3 regions of the Streptomyces sp. NPDC058525 genome follow, and region 2 is predicted to be linked to each of the others. Evidence: riboswitches for the same ligand, from Rfam matches in the RefSeq annotation. Region 2 holds a riboswitch; each other region holds the start of a gene.
The links. Region 2 has a riboswitch for cobalamin ahead of metE (5-methyltetrahydropteroyltriglutamate--homocysteine S-methyltransferase). Riboswitches for the same ligand answer to the same signal wherever they lie in the genome.

Region 1 (2,189 bases), on a different contig from region 2:
CGGCTCCTGGCTACCGACGGACACCGTCTGACCAACCAGCCCCGACCGGCCGCTACGGGTCGGCCAGCCCCTCGGAAAGGTCCACCGAACAGTTCTGCCGGCACGGCATCAGGCCCGGCAACCGTCATCCGTCATCCGTCATCCGTCATCCGTCACAGCACCGGAGCTCGGGGGGCCGGCGACGCGCCGGACACGGCCCACCCACGAGTCGTGGGTCAGCGAGGACCATGCGGCACCGAGTTCGATCCCGTGGTGGGTGCGAGCGAGGTCCGCCAGGGGTGTGAAGAGCGCCGCCTGGACCTCCTCGACGGCCGCTTCGGACGGCATCGCGACCTTGCCGCAGCCGCCCAGGCCGTCGTCGGCGAGGAACGTGTACGGCCACACGCCCTGTCCCGTCAGCAGGATGATCTCGCTCGGTATGCCGAGGGCCGGGCGCTTCTTCTTCGGCTTGGGTCGTCTTGCCACGGCCCCATCCAACCCGACATCGCGCCAACGCCAAACCGGATGCGAGCGACGCGGCAGCGCTGAGAAGATCCGGACATGCCAAGCCCCACCGTGGAAGAACTCCTCGCCAACGTTCACGGACTGACGCCCGAGCGCGCCGAACAGATCGGCGATCGGATCGACGCATGTCGGAGGCTGCTGGACGCCGGCGCCGACATGGACTCCGTCCAACAGCACCTGAAGGACGAGGGCGTCGGCATCCTCTACGCGATCCTGATCACCACCCGGCTGCTCGGGGACCACCCCAGCAGGCTGCGCGCGGCGCGGGAAATCGTGGAGTGCAGCCCGGCCCGTATGCACAACGCCGGCTGACGAGGGGGCGCCCCGTCCGCGCTCGCACGCCGTGGAGCCGGAAAGTCGCCACTGGTCAGCACGTTGTTACGACCGTACGATTCATCTGCCCGGTCGCACCGGGCGACAACGACAACTGAATGGCCGTATGACCTGGGGGAAGCCGGTGGGAATCCGGCGCTGACCTGCAACCGTGTGGGGCGCATCCGCGTCGCGAGCCGGGGCGCCCGGCGTGCGGCTCGTACCGCTTCCACTGTCACGGTCTACAGCGCGGAGCCTTGAGTCGCCGGATCACCGACGGCCCCGTCCCCGCCGCCGCGGAGGGAGCGGCGCTGCCGGGGGATGTCGTGCGGAGCAGGGGCGTGCTGTGCGCCCTCCCCGCTCGAAAGGCATTCCATGCGCCCGAACCTCGTCCGTCGCACCCTCGTCACGACGGCCGCCCTGGGGCTCGCGCTCGCCACCGCGCCGGCCGTCGCCCACGCCGAGCCGGTGCCCCACTCCAACGCCCCGGTCAAGGTCAGCCTCACGGTGCAGGGTCCGAGCGGGCTGCTGTTCAAGGGCAAGATAAAGACCAAGGGCCACGACGTCACCACCGCCACCGGCGGCACGCACAAGTGCGACGGCACGAACGGTTCGGCCAACCCGAGCGCCGTGCCCACGCCCACCGCCGCGCTGGACGACGCCGCCAAGAAGAAGAACTTCACCTGGGACGGCACCTGGTACGCCTCGTTCGACGACTTCTCCGTCGACACGATCAAGAACGTCAGCGGGGGCGGCTCCGCCTACTGGAGCATCTCCGTCAACGGCACCCCGACGCCCGTCGGCGGCTGCCAGTTCAAGCTGAACGCCGGTGACCAGGTCGCCTTCACCTGGACCTCGTTCTAAAGCAGACGCGGTGGGGGCGCGGCGACACCACTCGCCGCACCCCCACCGTTCCTGCGTGCCTCCGGCGCACCCTCAGCCCGGAGACCGTGCCGGGGCCCTCAGCCCCGGCCGTACGTGTGGAACCCGCGGCCGCTCTTGCGGCCCAGCAGCCCCGCCTGCACCATCCGCCGGAGCAGCGGGGGCGGGGCGTACAGCGGTTCCTTGAATTCGGCGTACAGCGATTCCGCGATGGCCGCGACCGTGTCCAGGCCGATCAGGTCGGCGAGTTTGAGCGGGCCCATGGGGTGGGCGCAGCCCAGTTCCATGCCGGCGTCGACATCGGCGGCGCTCGCGAACCCGGACCCGGCCATCCGGATCGCCGACAACAGGTACGGGATCAGCAGCGCGTTGACGACGAAGCCGGCCCGGTCCTGGGAGCGGACCGTGGTCTTGCCCAGCGCGTCGCGGGCGAAGCCTTCGACGGCGGCCAGGGTGTCGGCCGAGGTGTGCAGCGAGGAGACGACCTCCAC
Region 2 (2,189 bases):
GCGCCGTCCCGGCCGTCCGCGTCCCCGGCGAGCCGCTCGGCGAGCAGCTGGGAGCGCCGGCCGAGGTCCAGCAGCACCCCGGCGACGGCGGGCATCCGGGTGGCCAGCTCCGCCAGGTCCGACGGGGACACCCGGGCCTCGGCGACCTCGGTGGCGAGGGCCTCGCGCAGGTCGGCCAGCAGCCGGCTGGTGTCGCGCTCCGAGAAGAAGCCGGGATCGACGCCGAAGGCCTCGGTCAGCCGCAGCAGCACGGGCACGGTGAGCGGCCGCGAGTCGTGTTCCATCTGGTTCAGGTAGCTCGGCGAGATCGCGAGGACGCGCGCCAGCTCGGCCTGGCTCATCCGGCGCTCCTCGCGCAGCCGCCGCAGTCTGGCCCCCGCGTACGTCTTGCCCACCGCGCTCCCCCTCCGTGTGACCGGGACGCCGCAACCCTACGCGGGATCCCGGCGCCGCAGGTCTTTGCAAACTTGGCAAAAACACCTCCTGGGATTCGCAGAACTTGGCATGCGTGCCTCTTCACCGGCCGCGGACGAGCGGTCCACGGGGACGATGACGGTCTTGGCAAGGGGGCGCCGTGTCCCATGTCACCGTCCGGCATGTGAGCCGCTGTACCGGTCCTCCAGGACCTGCGCATACGCTGATCGACAGCAGCTGGTTCGCCCCGTCCGCCAGACGGGATGCGTCGTAAGAGGGAACCCGGTGGGAATCCGGGACTGCCCCGCAGCGGTGAGCGGGAACGACCGCCGTCATACGCACTGGACCCGGACGGGTCTGGGAAGCGACGGCCAGTAGGTGTCTGCCCCAACGGCAGACGTGCCCGCAAGTCCGAAGACCTGCCCGTTGCCCGCGCACGCACAGCCGTGCGCGGACATCCCGGTGACCTCGTGGGCGGGTCGGCGAACAGATCTCGACGGCAGCAGCGGCGCATCGCGCCCCGGCGGACCGTCAGGTCCGTGACCCCTTCGCGCTCCACGTCCCGCCACCGGGACTCATGGAGACAAGCTCGCGAAGGAGAGTTCCGTGACAACCGAGTCCGCGACCGCGGCCGTAGAGGCCACCGTGTACGGCTACCCCCGCCAGGGGCAGAACCGTGAACTGAAGAAGGCCATCGAGGGCTACTGGAAGGGCCGCGTCAGCGCCGAAGCCCTCCACGAGACCGCCGCACTCCTGCGCCGGACCAACTGGGGCCGGCTGGCCGACGCCGGCATCACCGAGGTCCCCACCGGCGACTTCTCGTACTACGACCACGTCCTCGACACCAGCGTCATGGTCGGCGCCGTCCCCGCCCGCCACCGCGCCGCGGTCGCCGCCGACGCCCTCGACGGCTACTTCGCCATGGCTCGCGGCACCCAGGACGTGGCGCCGCTGGAGATGACCAAGTGGTTCGACACCAACTACCACTACCTGGTGCCGGAACTCGGGCCCGACACCCGCTTCACCGCCGACTCCACCCGGCAGGTCGCCGAACTGAAGGAAGCCCTGGCCCTCGGCCTGAAGGCCCGCCCGGTGCTCGTCGGACCGGTCACCTACCTGCTGCTCGCCAAGCCCGCCCCCGGCGTGGCCGAGGACTTCCAGCCGATCACCCTGCTCGACCGGCTGCTGCCCGTGTACGCCCAGGTCCTCGCCAACCTGCGCGCCGCCGGAGCCGAATGGGTCCAGCTGGACGAACCCGCCCTCGTGGCGGACCGCTCCCCGGCCGAACTGGGCGTCGCCGCACGGGCCTACCGCGAGCTCGGCGGACTCGACCAAGCCGAGCGGCCCAAGCTGCTGGTCGCCTCGTACTTCGACCGGCTCGGCGAGGCCCTGCCCGTGCTGGCCAAGGCCCCCGTGGAAGGACTCGCGCTCGACTTCACCGAGCGGGCGGCCGCCAACCTCGACGACCTCGCGGCGGTGGGCGGACTCCCCGGCAAGCGCCTGGTCGCGGGCGTGGTCAACGGCCGCAACATCTGGATCAACGACTACGAGAAGTCCCTCACCACCCTCGGCACCCTGCTCGGCCTCGCCGACCGCGTCGACGTCGCCGCGTCCTGCTCCCTGCTCCACGTACCGCTGGACGCGGGCGCCGAACGGGACATCGACCCGCAGATCCGCCGCTGGCTGGCCTTCGCCCGCCAGAAGACCGCCGAGATCACCACCCTCGCCCGCGGCCTCGCCCGGGGCACCGGAGCCATCGCGGCCGAACTCGCCGC
Region 3 (2,189 bases), on a different contig from region 2:
CGCGGAGCTCCAGGAACTCCTCGATGTCGGCGTGCCAGGTCTCCAGGTAGACGGCGGCGGCGCCCTTGCGGCGGCCGCCCTGGTTCACGGCGGCGACGGAGGCGTCGAGGGTCTTCAGGAACGGCACGATGCCGTTGGAGTGGCCGTTGGTGCCGCGGATCAGCGAACCGCGGGCGCGGATGCGGGAGTACGAGAGACCGATGCCGCCGGCGTGCTTGGAGAGGCGGGCGACCTGGTGGTAGCGGTCGTAGATCGAGTCCAGCTCGTCCAACGGGGAGTCCAGCAGGTAGCAGGAGGACATCTGCGGGTGGCGGGTGCCGGAGTTGAAGAGCGTGGGGGAGGACGGCAGGTAGTCGAGGCGGCTCATCAGCCGGTACAGCGAGGCCACTTCCTCGAGGGCCTGCACGGACTCGTTCTCGGCCAGACCGCAGGCCACGCGCAGCATGAAGTACTGCGGGGTCTCGATCACCTGGCGGGTGATCGGGTGGCGCAGCAGGTAGCGGCTGTGCAGGGTGCGCAGGCCGAAGAAGCCGAAGCGGTCGTCGGCGCCCTCGGCGAGGGTGTGCTCAACCAGCGCGTCCAGGCGGCTCGCGTGGATCCGTACGAACTCGGCCGTGCGGTCGGCGATGAGGCCCTCGCGGTGGCCGACCTCGACGGAGGCCGAGAAGGAGGTCGAGCCCTGGCTCGCGGCCTCGTCGCGCACGGCCAGCGTCAGCAGGCGCGCGGCGAGCCGCGAGTACGCCGGGTCCTCGGAGATCAGCCCGGCGGCGGCCTCGGTGGCCAGGCCGCGCAGCTCGGCCTCGTCGGCGGCGGTGCTGCGGCCGCGCAGCGCGGCGGCCGCGACCCGGCCGGGGTCGGTGTCGGGGAGGTCCGCCGTCAGTTCGGTGAGGGTACGCAGCAGCGTGGCCCCCGGGCCCTCGGTGTTGTCGCCAGAAACGGACTCGGCGCGCGGTGCGGAAGGCGCGATGGTCACGGCGGGAGCTCTCCCTCGCTCGGCCCGGATCGACGGCGGGCGGGCACGGGGAGGCGCATGCGGGCGTGGCAGGCACGCGTAGACCGCACGGCGTCCACCGGCCCAACCGCGAGGCCCGGACGTATCGGCACCCGGTTCGGTCGACCCGGGCGCACCATCGGCAGGTCCTCGGACTTCATGTCCGGTAAGCGGACACTTCATACCGTTGCGGGACAGTTCCGGATTCACACCGGATTCCCCTGCGGCGACAGCAGGCATGAGCATACATGTGGGGGGCCGCAGATGCGTGACCCCCCACATGTTGTGTCGGTGTGGCTACAGCTCCAGACGGTACGTAAGCAAGGTGAGCCCGGGAACAGGCGCCCAATCCCGCTCCGGCGTACGGATGAAACCGAGCCGCTCGTAGATCCGCTGGGCCCCCGTCATGCCGCGCTGGGTGGACAGCACCAGGTGCGTGACGCCCGCCAGCTCCCGCGCGCGGGCCATGCAGGCGCGCACCAGCGCCTCGCCGGCGCCGCGTCCGCGCGCCTCGCGGGAGACGGCCAGCATCCGGAATTCGGCCTCGCCGGGGCCGGCGATGTCGGCCAGCGGACTGCCGGGCGGGGCGAAGGTCACCCCGCCGAGCACGGCCCCCTCCTCGGCGGCCACGAGCACCTCCCCGTCGGCGGCCCGCCCGGCGACATCGCGCAGCACGCCCGCGTAGAAGGCCTCACCGGAACCCAGGAGTCCGTCGCCCAGATAGGCCTGCGCGGTGATCTCACCCAGCTGCTCGTACTCGGCGGGCAGCGCCGCCCTGATCACGATGTCCATGTGGTCGAGTGTGCAGGACGGGTGTCGGCGCCCGGCGCTATCGTCGGAGACAGCACCGTCGATGAAGGTGAGTGAGGCATGACCGTGATGACCGACCGGCCCCACATGCTGACTGAGGACTTCGAGGCCGTGGCGCGGATAGCTGCAAGAGAGGTCGAAGGTCTGCGGCTGGAATTCATCGACGGGGTCATCAGGAGCAAGGCAGTGCCGGACGGAGATCACGACCGTATCGTTCTGTGGCTAGCACGCATCTGCATGCAGCACCGGCCCGAGTTGTGGCTCCACGTGGAGCGGGGGTTGGCTGTCGGGGACTACCGCTCGGGTCGCGCCCGTCCTGATGCGGCTCTCGCGCTTGATGATGCGTTCGTCGGCCAGGGAGAGTGGGCCGACCCCGCCCCGGTCCTGA

Region 1: linked by a shared signal. The riboswitch ahead of ACFWP3_RS31050 (DUF4430 domain-containing protein) and the one ahead of metE (5-methyltetrahydropteroyltriglutamate--homocysteine S-methyltransferase) in region 2 are both predicted to bind cobalamin.
Region 3: linked by a shared signal. The riboswitch ahead of ACFWP3_RS27395 (ribonucleoside-diphosphate reductase subunit alpha) and the one ahead of metE (5-methyltetrahydropteroyltriglutamate--homocysteine S-methyltransferase) in region 2 are both predicted to bind cobalamin.

Annotation. Positions count from the first base shown of each region.
Region 1 covers NZ_JBHXNP010000085.1:6,798-8,986, forward strand. The annotation lists gene ACFWP3_RS31035 (carotenoid oxygenase family protein) at 1-31, shown strand, start outside; gene ACFWP3_RS31040 (hypothetical protein) at 139-465, opposite strand; gene ACFWP3_RS31045 (hypothetical protein) at 541-816, shown strand; cobalamin riboswitch at 896-1,045, shown strand; gene ACFWP3_RS31050 (DUF4430 domain-containing protein) at 1,192-1,680, shown strand; gene ACFWP3_RS31055 (3-hydroxybutyryl-CoA dehydrogenase) at 1,779-2,189, opposite strand, start outside.
Region 2 covers NZ_JBHXNP010000084.1:15,320-17,508, forward strand. The annotation lists gene ACFWP3_RS30905 (short-chain fatty acyl-CoA regulator family protein) at 1-395, opposite strand, end outside; cobalamin riboswitch at 636-856, shown strand; gene metE (5-methyltetrahydropteroyltriglutamate--homocysteine S-methyltransferase) at 1,021-2,189, shown strand, end outside.
Region 3 covers NZ_JBHXNP010000067.1:28,245-30,433, reverse strand. The annotation lists gene ACFWP3_RS27395 (ribonucleoside-diphosphate reductase subunit alpha) at 1-973, opposite strand, end outside; cobalamin riboswitch at 1,115-1,258, opposite strand; gene ACFWP3_RS27390 (GNAT family N-acetyltransferase) at 1,289-1,783, opposite strand; gene ACFWP3_RS27385 (Uma2 family endonuclease) at 1,862-2,189, shown strand, end outside.